One region of the Photobacterium nomapromontoriensis genome, then DNA from elsewhere that is predicted to be linked to it. Evidence: riboswitches for the same ligand, from Rfam matches in the RefSeq annotation. Region 1 holds a riboswitch; the other holds the start of a gene.
The links. Region 1 has a riboswitch for cobalamin ahead of L4D12_RS14210 (TonB-dependent receptor domain-containing protein). Riboswitches for the same ligand answer to the same signal wherever they lie in the genome.
Positions count from the first base shown of each region.

Region 2: another riboswitch for cobalamin. It lies ahead of L4D12_RS03545 (DUF4198 domain-containing protein); the one in region 1 lies ahead of L4D12_RS14210 (TonB-dependent receptor domain-containing protein).

Region 1 is NZ_JAKJSL010000033.1:762-8,920, forward strand. It holds gene L4D12_RS14195 (RNA recognition motif domain-containing protein) at 21-476, shown strand; gene murI (glutamate racemase) at 439-1,242, opposite strand; gene L4D12_RS14205 (Dph6-related ATP pyrophosphatase) at 1,317-1,985, opposite strand; gene L4D12_RS14210 (TonB-dependent receptor domain-containing protein) at 2,030-3,847, opposite strand; cobalamin riboswitch at 3,887-4,111, opposite strand; gene trmA (tRNA (uridine(54)-C5)-methyltransferase TrmA) at 4,260-5,366, shown strand; gene L4D12_RS14220 (YijD family membrane protein) at 5,435-5,800, opposite strand; gene fabR (HTH-type transcriptional repressor FabR) at 5,824-6,456, opposite strand; gene sthA (Si-specific NAD(P)(+) transhydrogenase) at 6,774-8,159, shown strand, end outside.
Region 2 is NZ_JAKJSL010000017.1:90,069-98,227, reverse strand. It holds gene L4D12_RS03560 (diaminobutyrate--2-oxoglutarate transaminase) at 1-147, shown strand, start outside; gene doeA (ectoine hydrolase) at 165-1,442, shown strand; gene L4D12_RS03550 (NAD-dependent succinate-semialdehyde dehydrogenase) at 1,435-2,796, shown strand; cobalamin riboswitch at 3,529-3,728, shown strand; gene L4D12_RS03545 (DUF4198 domain-containing protein) at 3,844-4,623, shown strand; gene cbiM (cobalt transporter CbiM) at 4,794-5,417, shown strand; gene L4D12_RS03535 (hypothetical protein) at 5,410-6,006, shown strand; gene cbiQ (cobalt ECF transporter T component CbiQ) at 6,003-6,800, shown strand; gene L4D12_RS03525 (energy-coupling factor ABC transporter ATP-binding protein) at 6,797-7,570, shown strand; gene L4D12_RS03520 (cobalt-precorrin-5B (C(1))-methyltransferase) at 7,567-8,159, shown strand, end outside.

The sequences.
Region 1 (8,159 bases):
CTGACGATGTAGTTTTATATATGAAATTATCCAATCAAACTTTATTACCGGTCCTCGCAGTCGCCATTGCCGGAGGCATAGTTTTTAGCTTCCTCCCTCTACCTCCTGGCATAGCCTTTGCGTTAGGTGCTTTATGCACTGCCTTTATTTTACCGCTTATACCTACCACTCCCAAAACAACCTCTCTAGAAGAAGAAAACTCTCAGGCAAGTAAGACACTCTATGTCGGCAATCTGCCCTACCGTGCCAATGAAAACGAAGTTAATCAATTATTCGCTGAGCATGGTGAAGTGTTTGCTGTTCGTCTAATGAAAGACAAGCGCACTGGAAAAAGACGGGGGTTTGGTTTTGTTGTAATGAGCAGTAAAGATGCTGACAATGCTATCGAACAACTGAATAACAAAGAATATGGTCAACGCACGCTGAAGGTTCGAGAGGCTAACGATCCGAAGAGCGAGGATAATGCAGAGATCTAGTCGCCTGTAGATGTATTTGTTGTAAACTTCGATTCAGTGCCACCAATTCTCTTCCGGTGGCACTGTTGTATGTATAATTCAGTGCATTTTCACCATCTTCTTCCGCAATGTCACCCAATAATGCTTTCACTCTATTAGCAATCGCTTTACCTGAATCGATAATCTGAATCGGCACCTGAAATACCGCAATAATCTCATCTCTAATCAATGGGAAATGAGTACAACCCAGTACAATACTATCCACTTGATCTTGCCAAGGTCTGAGAATGTCACCAAGTTCAGCCATAGGAACGGAATGTCCTCTCAGTTTCTGCTCAGCCATTTCAACTAACCGCGTTGAACCAATGCGTAATACTTCACAATCACTGGCAAATTGATTGATCAAGGCATTGGTATATTCTCGTTGAATCGTCGCCGGAGTGGCCAGTAAACCAATCACTTTTCGCTGACTGACTAAAGCGGCAGGTTTGATCGCAGGGACAACACCAACCACTGGAATAGTCAATATACTCCGTAATGTTGGCAATACCACTGTACTGGCGGTATTACAGGCGATAACAACTAAATCCACCTGATGCCGTTCAACCAACAAGGAAACAATATGCTGAGTGCGTGCTATAAGCTCAGATTCAGGTAATTCGCCATAAGGAAAGGCAGCATCATCGAAGGCATAGATATACTGAACCTTGGGCAATTGAGCGTAAATTTCTTGGTATACTGACAAACCACCGACACCAGAATCAAAAATCAATACCCGCTTCACTATCTAACCTATCAATAATGCTAATGTAGAAAGTTCATGATACTGCTAAACACTGTAAGCACCAAAAATCTCCCGCATTATTTCTCATATAATGTGTAGCGCTGGTAGTGAAAGCGAGGCTGCTGATCAATAGCTGTAAGGGATAGCTTTAACTCGCCGTTAAAGCAAGGTGCTTGAACCACCAAAGTATGAAATTCCCCGTCTTCACCGCATGGGTCAACGCCGGCTGGGAGCGATTCAATGAAGGTATGACTATACCATTGGCCACAATAACGACCATCAAGCTGACTCGTATCTACCGTAGCAACCAAAGTTCGGATCCCACAATCGATAATTTCTCTGGCCAAACTATGACTGTGCTCTCCCATCAGCGGGAACACACATTGCCAGCCTGCGGGTTCAATATAGCTACGACGATATTCAGCAATCCCATTACAAAACATATCGCCAAATGCAACCGCCTCTATGTTTAACCCACTTTGACGCAGCCCATTGATCACTAATGACTGATAGATGTCATTCGGCGGAAAAACAGTAGGCAATGCAATTTCAATTAATGGCAAACCCACCAACCTAGCTTGCTCTCGAACAACCGCTATCGGCGTTGCCTGAAAAGGCACTTCATCGACCAAATATGTGGTATATAAACCAACCACCTCATAATTAGGATCGTTGAGTAGCCGGATCAATGTCAGTGTTGCGTCTTTACCAGAAGACCAACTGACTACGGTTTTTATCGCTGACATACATTCCTTCAAAAAAGCCACCCGAAGGTGGCTTAGTGATAAGTTTAGAACTGATACGTGACGGTCGCGTAGTAACTACGCTCCTGAACGTTATAGGTATCTCTTAAGGTATACGCTTCGTCGAATACGTTAGCAATACGTCCTCGAAGTACAATATTGTCATTCAAGAAATAGCTCGCCGCGACATCAACCAACACATACGCATCCAAGGTTTCTGTATTGGTGCTATCTTCATAACTCTTGCCTTTATAAAGCGCACTCATATCAAATTGCCATTGATCCAGCAAGTAAGCGACATTCCATTTTACACTATGCTTTGCTCGACGGATCAACTGCTTACCAGTCTTAGCATCTTCAGCATCCAGATAGTCGTAGCTAACATCGTGGTATAACGGACCTGTATTAAAATGCGTTGTCAGCTCTAGGCCTTGCAAACGGGCTTCCTCGACATTCATCGGCAACCAGTCACTGAACGGATCACTGCTATCAACTGGCGCCCAAGCAATCAACTGATCAACATCATTACGATAGCCAGTAATACGCCAATCTAACCACGTATGACTACCAGAGAGTGACAGCTCATAATTGGTCGACTCCTCAGGCTTAAGTTCTGGATTACCTGAGTCCGGCCAATAGAAATCATTAAAGGTTGGTGCTTTAAAACCAGTACCTGCGCTAGCTGATAATTGGTAACTCTCTAAAAATGAATAAGCAGCAGCAACCAACCAAGTAGTATTGGTTCCGTAACTATCATTATCATCTGTACGCAGGCTACCCTCTAATTGTACATCCCCCGCACGATAGACTGTATTAATATAAGCTGCGGCGTTATCGCGCTGATCTTCTTCATAAACAGTTGTACTGTTAGAGACTGAATCACGATAAAACTCAAGCCCACCGCCCAAGCCCAGTTGCTGATTAAACTGGTAGTGATTCTGCCAATTGGCCAGTAAGCGATCGGTTTTAATTTCACTGCCGGACACTCCCTGACTATTATTTTGGGCTTTATCCTGATTGTGCGCCACCGTCACTGCACTGATGAAGTCATCACGCACATACCCAATTTTCGCAGCTATATTATACAAACTACTGTCGGTATAAGCGCCAAGAGCGCCATAGCCATCATCATAGTCAGCCTTACCATCATGGTAGTAACCCTGCAAGCTCAGCTGCCAATTTTCATTAATGGCCGTGCCGACTTCTGCAACCACATTGTGACTGTCAAAGCCGTCATCATCCTGCTCAAACGGTAACTGGCGTGCGGAGAAACCATCCGCCTGCTCTGTTTTCACCGCCAATTTTCCCCAACTATTTTGTCCTAGTGCGCCAGCAACTGAACCACTGAGCTGGGTATAACCATCACTACCAACACCAGCAGTTACTTGCGCCTGCTGCTCATCAGGCTGATAGTCTGTAATGATATTAAGTACACCACCAATGGCATCCGAACCATATAGCGCAGCCCGTGAGCCACGAATAAATTCAATTCGCTCAACCCCGGTTAACGGGATCTGGCTGAAATCGGCACTACCCAATGTCGCACTACCAATTCGTACCCCATTAATCATGACCAGTAAATGCTTAGAAGAGGTCCCTCGAACATACACTTCCGTGTTCTGACCATAACCACCAGATACAACTTGAATGCCAGGAAGGCGACGCAAAACTTCTGCCAGAGACTTCGCTTGAATGGCATCAATATCTTCTTTGGTCACGACGGAGACAGGTGCAATGACCTCTTTGAGGGGTTGTTCGAATCGGTTCGCGGTGATGACCATGACTTCATCAGCTGAAATTTGGGCGGCAGCAAGATTGGGCAGGCACAACGGCGCCAACGCCACTGCTAAAAGCGTTTTTTTCATTATATGGATACCTTAAGTCGCGTCGATTACTGAGTAGCTTTTCTACTCGGTACACTGGTCGGTCTTCGGACTTAAGAGCATGGTTGAACAACCACCTAGGCAACAACTTCCCACTTCAATCAATGGTATTGCACCATCTACAGAAGCAGTGTTTAGAACTAACGTCCATGTGCTTTCGTTCTCTATCACCGCTGCGCGTCAGTCGCGGATTTCCACCGCGTTCCCTAGCCTGAGTTCAGGCAAACCAGCGCAAGACGCATGCTAATTATCCTCTTTGTTATTGTCTAGTAAGATTTACCATATATGAGAAAATATCGCCCCTTTCAACATTTTTCTCTGGCTGAACACTGGACATCAGTCAACAATACAATAAAATCGGCGCTCTTATTTTGAGCAGCTTAAGGCAACCACTATGGCATCCACCGACATTAATCCAGCTGAGTACCAAACACAGCTAGATGAAAAAGCAGCGCGTATTCAAAATATCTTTGCCGATTTTGAAACCCCTGAGCTTGAGGTGTTTGCCTCTCCTGCCGAACACTACCGTATGCGTGCTGAGTTTCGCGTCTGGCATGAAGGTGATGAGCTGTACTACATCATGTTCAATCAGGAAACCCACGAAAAATACCGTGTTGATCAGTTCCCAGCAGCCAGTCGGTTAATCAATGACATGATGCCACTGCTGATTGAGGCGCTAAAACCGGTAAAAGCCCTTCGCCACAAACTGTTTCAGGTTGATTTCTTATCAACGCTAAGCGGTGAGATTCTGGTCTCAATGCTATACCACCGCCAGCTTGATGACGCGTGGATTGCAGAAGCAAAAGCACTAAAACAGCGCCTGAACGATGAAGGCTTCAAACTGAACTTCATCGGTCGAGCTCGTAAACAAAAAATCGTTTTGGACCAAGAGTTTGTTATTGAAAAGCTGAAGGTCAACGAACAAGTTCTAACGTATAAGCAAGTCGAAAACAGCTTTACTCAACCAAATGGTGAAGTGGCGACAAAAATGTTGGAATGGGCCGTTGACTGTACGCAGGATAGCGAAGGTGACTTATTGGAACTTTACTGTGGTAACGGTAACTTCTCTCTGGCGCTAGCCAAGAACTTCGAGCGCGTCCTCGCAACTGAACTGGCTAAACCATCCGTTGACTCCGCACAGTACAATATTGCCGTTAACAATATCGACAATGTCCAGATCATCAGGATGTCAGCAGAAGACTTTACCGATGCAATGGAAGGCCGTCGTGAGTTCCGCCGCCTGAAAGATCAAAATGTCGATCTACAGAGCTACAACTGCAACACAATCTTTGTCGATCCACCACGATCCGGCATGGACGAAGGTACTTGCCGTATGGTGCAAGGCTATGACCGCATCATGTACATTTCATGCAACCCGGACACTCTGAAAGAGAATCTGGCCATTTTAAACGAAACGCACCATATCACCCGTTTTGCTCTGTTTGACCAATTCCCCTATACCCATCACATGGAAGCGGGTGTACTGCTAGAAAGACGATAATTTCATCACGATCAAAAAAGGCGCCTCAGGCGCCTTTTTTATAGCATAACAACCGCTAGGTGCTAAACCTATGCATCAGCCTTTGGTGACATAATACCCAGCTTATAAGCTACCCAGAAGAGTAATCCCAAGCAGATTATCAGCGGTAAAAAGTTTGACCCCATTTCAGGTAAGGCGGCGCGCAAAAATGCGGAATAACCAAATGCACCGACCAAGAAACAAGCAAAAGCGATAGCTGGTGTGCCATCTGCCATGGGTTTACTCAGGTATTCTTGATACAAGCAGTACGCCGCCAATGCAAACGCAATCACTGGGAAAATAGAAAACGAAACAGCACCAGATGTTAACACTGCTAAAGTGGCATTACCGCACAGGCCGGCAAGCAATGATAATACGAGAGTTTTTCGTTCAGCTTTAATTTGTTCCTTGTTCATATCCATTCACCAACATAACGAAGTTAGAGTTTCAGCCTGAGCTCACGACGCTCACGCTCTTTTCGGTACCAGTAGGCACCCTTTGCAATCATCCGCAATTGCATAATTAATCTTTCAGCATGCTCACCACGAGCATGACTATCTAAGTCTAGCGCCTCCGCACCCGAGCTAAACACCAAGGTTACTGATGCCTCCGCCTGCGTGTAGGCTTCTTCATGGGTGACTCCTGTTTTTGCGACCAGATACTCTGTCAGCTCTGCCACAAAATGCTGAATTTCACGAGCCACCGCCGCCCTGAATGCTGGCGATGTTCCGGAACGTTCACGTAACAACAACCGAAACACGTTCGGACTGCTATCTATAAACTCCATAAAGGTTTCAACGGAGGTGCGGATCACGCTGCCTTCTTTGGCTATGCGCTGACGAGCCTGACGCATCAACTGACGTAAAATCAAACCGCCTTCATCCACCATCGTCAAACCGAGCTCATCCATATCTTTGAAGTGACGGTAAAATGAAGTCGGTGCAATCCCGGCTTCTCTGGCCACTTCCCGCAAACTAAGATTTGAAAAGCTGCGTTCGGCACTTAATTGGTTAAATGCTGCATCAATCAGTGAGCGGCGAGTTTTTTCTTTCTGCTGAGCCCTGATACCCATGGGTTTTTTGTTTCTCTTTGAATTATCTTGCGTCAAGGTTATTGTCACTATACGCGCTTTTTCACGGCCATCAAAACATAGTAATTGCTGGCTGGTGCGGAATCAAAGCCTGAACGTTGAGTTTACCTACTGGCTCACAAACTCTAACCAAACGTCAAGCATCAGCAAAAGCACCAACGACCTCCAACTTTTAACTGTTATTGCCATCAACAACGTGATCCTTCCCTCTATATGACCGCAGATAGATTCTACCTGCCTTTGTAAAAAGTTAATATAACAAAACGATAATGTTGCAAAGATGATAAGAAGGGTTAAGCATGACCACAAGTAAACATTCCACTACCCAACATTTTGATGCCATTATTATTGGCAGTGGTCCTGGTGGTGAAGGCGCCGCAATGGGATTAACCAAAGCCGGTTTCAATGTCGCCATCATCGAACGAGAAGAAAGTGTTGGAGGCGGCTGTACCCATTGGGGAACCATTCCATCCAAAGCCCTGCGCCATGCTGTTAGCCGGATCATTGAATACAACCAGAACCCCCTCTATGGCAAAAACAACGCCACCTTACACAGCACATTTAGCCAAATTCTTGGACATGCTCAGGATGTAATCAACAAACAAACCCGAATGCGTCAAGGCTTTTACGATCGCAATCAGTGCACTATCATTTTCGGTGAAGCCAGTTTTACGGGCTCCCACACTATTGCTGTAACGAAACCCGATGGCAGCGTTGAATACTACAGTGCCGATCAGTTTGTGATTGCAACGGGCTCTCGCCCTTACCAGCCAAATAATGTTGATTTCAACCATGCTCGGATCTACGACAGTGATTCCATCCTCCAACTGAAACACGACCCACGCCATATCATAATCTACGGAGCAGGCGTTATTGGCAGTGAGTATGCGTCTATCTTCCGTGGGCTGGGAGTCAAGGTTGATCTTATCAATACCCGTGATCGACTCTTAGAGTTTCTCGACAATGAAATTTCCGACTCGCTCTCTTATCACTTTTGGAACAGTGGGGTAATGATCCGCAATGGTGAAGCCTATGAGCACATTGAAGGGACGAAAGATGGTGTGATCTTACATCTGCAGTCAGGTAAAAAAATGCGTGCCGATTGCTTGCTCTACGCTAATGGCCGAACGGGTAATACCGACCGGCTTCATCTGGACAATGTCGGTCTCAACCCAGATTCTCGTGGGCAACTCAAGGTTAATCAAAATTACCGAACGGACATTGAGCACGTGTATACTGTTGGAGATGTCATTGGCTACCCTAGCCTCGCCAGCGCTGCCTATGATCAAGGCCGCTTTGTCGCACAGGCTATCGCCTATGGTGCTGCAGAAGGCCAGTTAATTGACCATATACCCACCGGGATTTACACCATACCCGAAATCAGTTCTGTCGGAAAAACCGAGCAAGAACTTACGGCAGAGAAAGTGCCCTATGAGGTTGGTCGCTCACAGTTCAAACATCTGGCCCGAGCACAAATTGCAGGCACCGAGGTCGGCAGTCTAAAAATTCTATTTCATCGAGAAACGAAGAAAATCCTCGGTATCCACTGTTTTGGCGAGCGGGCTGCCGAGATCATTCATATCGGGCAAGCCATCATGGAGCAAAAAGGCGAAGGCAATAATATAAATTATTTTGTCAATACGACGTTTAACTACCCAACGATGGCCGAAGCCTTCCGCGTAGCT
Region 2 (8,159 bases), on a different contig from region 1:
ATCAAGTTGATCCCGCCATTGACCATTGAAGATGAGTACCTTGAAAAAGGACTGCGAATTGTTTCCAACGCAATAGACAAAGCGTTAACCGACAGAGTGAGCATAGTCAAACCGGCTGATGAGAATAATAACGTCGATAAAGTCTGAAGGATACAGGAGGCTGAATGAAAAACCGAGATGATATGACGTTTGCGCCAGAGGAGTATCAAGAACGCCTTGCTGCGCTGAGAGTACGCATTGCGGAACGCTGTTTGGACGCGGTGGTGATCACCGATCCTGAAAATATCATGTATTTAACTGACTACCAGACGACAGGCTATTCCTATTTTCAAGCGCTGATTGTGCCGTTGGATCAAGAGCCCATCATGATCACCCGAGCGCTGGAAGAGTCTAATGTGATTGAGCGTACTTGGGTGGAGCATAGCCGACCTTACCCTGATACCGGGGATGCCATTCAGATGCTCGTGGAAACGCTGCGTGAGTTTAATCTGAGTAATAAGCGGATTGGCTATGAGCGTAATAGCTATTTTTTCCCGGCATATCAGCAAGATTTTATCCACACCACTTTAACCGAGGGCAAGCTACTAGATTGCTTTGGCATTGTGGAAGAAGGCCGAATTTGCAAATCAGCTGCTGAAATCGAGTTGATGAAAAAAGCGGCCTTTGCCACAGAGGTGGGGATGAAAGCGGGACTGGAAGCTGCCGTTGCTGGGGTGAGTGAAAATGAGATTGGTGCTGCTATTAGTGCGGCGATGTTTAGAGCGGGTGGGGAAGCCCCGGCAGTTATGCCTTATGTGACCTCCGGTCCCAGAACCATGATAGGCCATGCTACGTGGGAAGGGCGTATTGTCGGGCCGAACGAGCATGTGTTTATTGAAATGAGTGGCTGTTTCCGACGCTATCACACTGCCATGATGCGTACTGTTGTGAATGGTCCATTGAACGATTCTATGTATAAAGCTCAAGAGCTAATGAAAGTCGCGCTGGAGACCTTGCATGGATATGTCCAGCCAGGTATGACGGTGTCGGATGTGGATAATTTGGTACGCAATATTATTTCTCATAACGATGTGGGTGCACGGCTGATCACCCGTTCGGGTTATTCCATTGGTATTGCATTTCCACCCAGTTGGGATGAAGGTTACATCTGTAGCTTAAAACAAGGGGACTCGACCGTTTTAAGAAAAGGGATGACCTTTCATATTATCCCTTGGATGTGGGGGGTGGATGGTAATAAAACCTGTGGCATTTCCGATACGATTTATGTCACCGATACGGGTATTGAGTCCTTTTTCACTTTAGATAAGGACTTTGTTGTGCACCCGTCAGCCGCCAATTCGTCTGAGATACTGACCAGTAAGCCGTCCCGAAAATCTCAGCCGACAAAGGAGCAACCCGCTGATCGTAATATCGTCAATGTGCAGGAGGCCAAAGATGTTTAATGTGATTAATCCCGCAACGGGTAAGTTGATTCAACGCTACGCCACATTGGCATCCGAGCAGACGCAGCAAAAGATAGCTTACGCGCAGCAGGGGTATCTGAGTTGGCGTGAATGCAGCTTGGAGCAACGTGCCAGCATGCTAAAACGGGTCGCAGCCCAGCTTCGCCAAGATAAAACCAAGCTCGCTCAGTTAATGACCGATGAAATGGGCAAGCCAGTCAAGGAAGCAGGGGCGGAAGTGGACAAAGCGGCTTGGTGTTGCGATCACTATGCCGAGCATGCCGCGACGTATTTGCAAGATGATGTTATCAATAGCGATGCCTCTCAGAGCTATGTGCATTATCAGCCCATCGGTGCCTTGCTGGGCGTCTTACCGTGGAATGCGCCGCTCTGGATTGCGTTTCGGTTTTTGGCCCCCGCGCTCATGGCGGGTAACAGCTGTGTCATGAAGCATGATCCCCATGTTCCGGGCTGTGCTGAGGCCATCGAGCAGGTGTTCAGAGATGCCGGTGCCCCCGAGGGGCTTGTGGTGAATTTACCAATTGCGAACGAAGATGTTGCTGATGCGATTCGTCATCCACACATCCAAGCGGTATCGTTTACTGGATCTGCTCAAGCTGGTGGTATTGTTGCTGCGACGGCGGCGGCAGAGATTAAACATGCAGTGTTGGAACTGGGTGGGTCCGATCCTTTTATTGTGCTTGAAGATGCCGATCAAGATGCAGCAGCCGATATTGCGGTACTTTCACGTATTATCAATGCCGGACAATCTTGCATTGCGGCCAAACGGATTTTGGTTGAGCAAAGTATTTATGATGAATTTGTTGGAAGGTTAAAGCAACGACTTGAAATGTTGATCGTGGGGGATCCCAATGATCCCGTCACGGATGTTGGGCCTATTGCCCGCGAGGATTTGCGTGCTAATTTACATCGCCAAGTGATGGGTAGCATCGCTCAAGGTGCAAATTGTTTACTCGGAGGCGAATTACCAGAAGGTGACGGTTATTTTTATCCTGTGACCTTGTTGACTGATGCCCATGCTGACATGTGTGCCATGCAAGAAGAAGTGTTTGGTCCGGTAATGGTGGTTTGCCCTGTCCGTGATACCGATGAAGCGCTACAGGTGGCTAACGCCAGTGAATACGGATTGGGCGCAGGTGTATGGAGCTGCGACAGTGCGAAAGCATTAGCGTTGGCTGAGCGACTAGAAACAGGACAAGTGGCGATTAACGGTATTGTAAAAACCGACCCTCGCTTGCCCAGTGGCGGGATAAAAAAATCCGGATTTGGCCGAGAGCTCGGTGAGCAGGGGATAAAGGCGTTTATTAACGCAAAGCAAATTTGGATTAAGTAGGTGATGACAGCTAACCACAGTTATGTGACTCGTTATCGTCATAGTAAAAATGTAATGGTCGATTTTGAATCGGCCATTACATTATTAATTTGTCTACTTATCGCGCGTTCAATAAGTTAAGAACCTGTGTATTTATTATAAATAGACTATTTAGATTGACTATATCGCACAAGAAAATTATCTCTTGTGCGTTTTAAAATAGCGAGCGCTTGAGTATTCACTTTCCCTCGCATTGATTGAGAATCCTTCCTTTTCACCCATATATTCCTTTTTATTGTTATTTCCGTAAACTAAATATTTTTTCCATTATGAAATGAACCCACTGCGGGTATGACCGCATTGCATACGTTTTATAGATCCTGTTTGTCTATCTTATAATTTAAAGAAAATAAAACAGTATCAACTTGGTATCAATTCGCCGGGTCCCCTTTGGATAATATCAAAATTGCCTTGTTATTCTATGGTTTACAAATTGGAAGCAAGCAATGACATAGAGAGTATGCAGCTGATAGCTTATTGGTGTATATATCAGCAAAATTCAGCACAACATAATGAGAGGGTAGAGAAGAGAGTATAAAGCGCTCAACTATTTGCTTGTGCTCAAAAAATGCCCACTATGTATAAATAAGAGATAAGGGCAATTATTATCCCATTTCAGCTTAGATCCTTCGATGTAATTGCCTTAATGTGATATTGCTCAATATCAGGCTCGTTGAAAATTGATTTCAATCAATTAGTTAGTTGGTTATTAGTGCTCTAATTAACGTGCAACAACGATAGTGCCATCACGGCTAAGAGGGAATCAGGTTAAAATCCTGAACTGTACCCGCAACTGTAAGCGATGAGTATTACCCAAACCACTGAGCAATCGGGAAGGAGGGAAATGCGTTTTAGTCGTCAGTCAGGAAACCTGCTATCACACAACGCTTCTGGATGCTGAGCGGGAAAACTCAGTGGTGAAGGTGATCGGCTATCAATGGTAGCGTTCAGCTATTTCTCGCATCTGTATCTAGCACATATTTTAAAAAATTAACTTTGTGATTAGATATGAAACGGAATTTTTTGTATATCCCTCTGATCGTCTCCGCGGTATTGTCTCCTGCTGTGGTACAGGCTCATTTTTTAACCATGTTCCCCGAGCAACAAGTCATCGACAAAGGTGACAGTAAAAAATTACATTTCCCGGTTTACTTTACTCATCCCATGTCAATGGGGCCGACAATGGATATTGTTAAGCCAACCGTTGGTGTTGTTATGAATAACAAGCTGACCGACTTAACGGATTCGTTGATATCCACACCCTACGGGGCTGCAACAGGCTGGGCGCTAAATTATCCTTTACGCCGACCAGGCACTTATACGTTTTTTGCGGAGCAGCAACCTTATATCGATGAAACAGAAAATGTAGCTATCTCGCAATCGGCCAAAGTGGTTGTTGATGCCTTTGCTGCTGGTGGAAACTGGCAAGTTCAGCTCAATACTCCAGTTGAAATTATGCCTCTTACTCGACCATATGCGCTGTGGACCAATAGTATTTTTACCGGGAAAGTGCTGGTTAATGGCAAGTCAGCTGCGGGTGTTGACATCGAAGTGGAGTATTACAACAAGCAGGGAATACCCGTGCCGAGTGATGCTTACCTGACCCAGCAAGCCGTGACCAATACAGCCGGTGAATTTACTGTGGCGCTACCTAAACAAGGCTGGTGGGGAATCGCTGCTTTGGTTGAAGACGATCAACCTATTTCTATTAATGGCAAAGCATACCCTCACGAGCGTGCTGGCGTAATGTGGCTGCAAGTTAAAGATATCGCCCCAAGCTCCCTCTAGGCGTACTGACTTATTCTCTTAAAGGGAGTGTTATTGGCGTCAATTCGGTGTTGTAGATTTTTAATGTAGAGCCATTAAGTTTGTAAATTTACGCCTTGTTTAGATGCCAATAACTTTTCACTGAAACAAGCATCTTGAGGATGTTTGGGTATTAATTAAGGACTTGTACCATGCATATTGTTGACGGCGTCTTGGCGACGCCAGTTCTTGCGGTGGGGGCGGTAATAACCGTGGTTGGCACTGTCTTGGGGTTGCGAGGGCTATCGGATGAAAAGCTACCCCAAGCGGCAGTGCTTTCCGCTTGTTTTTTTGTCGCGTCACTTATTCATATACCGCTTGGTCCTTCCAGTGTTCATCTTATTTTCAATGGGTTAATTGGATTACTCCTTGGCTGGGCGGCATTTCCTGTTGTCTTAATAGGGTTGATTTTACAAGCGGTCTTTTTTGGTTTCGGTGGCGTCGTGGTTTTGGGTACCAATTGCGCCAATATTGCGTTGCCTGCTGTCATCGTGGGCTTTGCCCTGAAGCCATTTATAGGCCGTTTACCTGATGTTGCTATCGGATTTTTAGCCGGTTTTTTTGCAGTAATACTCACCGCTTTGCAGGTGGCATTGTCATTGTCACTATCGGGAGATGGTTTTATGACCAGCGCCAAGCTTGTCGTGTTAGGGCATTTGCCCGTTGCGTTAATTGAAGGCATCGTTTCTGCATTTGCATTTAAGTTGTTGTGCAAAGTACGCCCATCCATTGCAAATCGTTGTTTCTGTGATGCCAAAGGAAAATGTCATGATTAATTTTCGTACCGTCTGTCGTCGTGCAACCTATGCCTGTAGCGTGCTTGCGCTTGCATTAGGGATAACGGTAATCAGTTCACCGCAGGCTTATGCACACAGAATGAAAGTTTTTGCCTGGGTTGACGGGCAAGCTATTGAAGGCGAAGTCTACTTTTCCGGTGGTCAGATGGCGACGGATTCAACGGTAGAAATTATTGCTAATCAGAATGTTATTGCCAATACAAAAACCAATGCAGAGGGCGTATTCCGTTTCGAGAATTTAGCGGTACTTGATTATGACGTGAGGGCGGATGCGGGGCAAGGTCATGTCGCATCCTATACGGTGTCTGCGTCAGAATTTACGGTTGATGCGCCTGCGGTTGCCACGAGTTCGCAGGCTGATGCTTCTGCTGCAAATGCAGCTCCACCTGTTTCAGCTTCTGTGAATACCGCTCAGCTAGAGCAGGCAATAGCCAAAGCCATTCGTCCTTTACGCGAGCAGATTGATCAATATGAAGCGAAGGTCAGAATGCACGATATTCTGGGCGGCGTGGGCTACATCTTTGGGGTGTTCGGGTTGTTTGTCTGGTTTCGGGCACGTCGACAATGATTGAAGCACTGCTTACGACCACAACGTTATCGACCCGCTCAGTGAATGCAGCCCCTCGGGTACGCTTATTGCTGGTATTGGTTGTTGCCTGCGCGGTGGTATTCAGTGAGCAGTGGTTACCATTGTTTGGTTATACGGTACTGGCGGTACATTTCTGGCAAAAGAGCCCTGTGAAAATAAAAGCGGGGTTGAAACGTCTTGCTGCCGTTGATGGTGTAATCCTGTTAACTGTTGTGTTATTGCCGTTTACCGAGCCCGGAGAGACAGCGTTTGTATTCGCGGGTCTTGAGATTAGTCAGGCGGGATTAATATTAGCCGCGATGATTTTGTTAAAGGCAAACATCATTCTCATGACGGTAATGTCACTGTGCGCAGGATTGAATGCCCTGACGTTAAGCCAGGCTTTAGCTGAACTGAAAATGCCACATCAGCTGGTGTTAATGATGCAATTAAGTATTCGCTATATCAGTGTGATGCAGCAGGAGTTTGCACGCTTACGCTGTGCAATGAAAGCCCGAGGTTTTCAACCGAATAGTTCATTACACACATGGCGTAGCTATGGGTATCTATTTGGAATGATGCTGGTTCGAGCGATGGAGCGAGCAGATCGTATTTGGCTGGCAATGAAGTGTCGGGGTTTTAATGGTCGTTTCCCTACGGCGGGAACAGTGCCGTTAACGGCTAGTGACCGCTGGTATTTTGTCGGTTATTTCATTGTTATCTCGATCATTTTTAACATTACGATGATTGTGCACTGGTTTGCTATCACAATGACAACGCTGGGGGTGATATGAGTGAACTTATTGCAGTGGAAAATCTGAGTTATTACCGGCCCAATGGTCAGTATTGTGCCGATGATCTTAGTTTTAGCTTATTCGCTGGTGAGCAAGTGGCGATTACGGGCAGTAATGGCAGCGGAAAAAGTACATTACTTTTACTGATGATGGGATTGTTGCCTGCTCAGCAAGGTGAAGTGAGGTTGTTTGGTGAGTCTTGTTATCAAAATAAGCGTTTTAGTGAAGCCCTTTTCCGGCGACATCGTCCCCGTATTGGGTTAGTTTTTCAGGATCCAGATGATCAACTGTTTTGCCCTACGGTGATAGATGACGTCAGTTTTGGGCCATTAAACCAAGGGTTGAGTGCGAAGACTGCCCGTCAAAAAGCGATGCAGACACTGACTCAACTGGGTATTGCGGACTTGGCTGATCGAGTTAGTTATCAGCTGTCTGGTGGCCAGAAACGCTTAGTGGCATTAGCGACAGTATTAGCGATGGATCCTGAGGTATTGATCCTTGATGAGCCAACCAATGATTTGGACCCGGACAATCAACAACGCTTGATTGATATTCTGCAGCAGTGCCAATTGCCCCTTATTTTAGTTAGTCATGATGCGGCATTCCGTAACCAATTAACACAGCGTCAATATTGCCTGCAAGATGGCACGTTGACGGATATTTCCGTATCGACTGAGTCAGCGGATTGTGAAAGACGGCACTGTGATATTGCAACTGAAATCGAAACCGAGACAGTCACAGATATATCGATAACTGGAGCCCGCCAGTGATCACTCAGGTTAAGCGATCCAAACACCGCGAAGAATTGCGCACCGGTTATACCACAGGCGCTTGTGCCGCTGCTGCGAGCCGTGCCGCTGTACGCGCCCTGTTGACGGGGCAAAGTGTCTCCATGATTTCTATCATCTTGCCCAATCAGGAAGAGGCGAGTTTTCAGCTTTGCCGACTTGAACATCACTCAGAGGGTGTACTGGCAGGGGTAATTAAAGATGGCGGGGATGATCCTGATTGTACTCATGGTATCGAAATACAGTGCTTCGCGTCATGGAGCCGTTCTGCGGGTATTCATATTGATGGTGGCGTCGGAGTGGCAAAAGTCACCTTACCTGGCCTCGAATTACCAGTGGGTATGGCTGCAATTAATCCTGTCCCACGGAAAAACATTCATGAAATGGCATGGGACGAGTGGCAGCAACACGCAACGATAGCATACGCCTCGACAAAATGCGATCAACGCGGATTGAGGCTTGAAATTCGCGTACCAGAAGGCGAAACCTGTGCTAAGCAAACCATCAGTGAACGTTTGGGGTTAATCGGCGGGATATCGATTCTCGGTACGCGGGGCACGGTTAAGCCGTA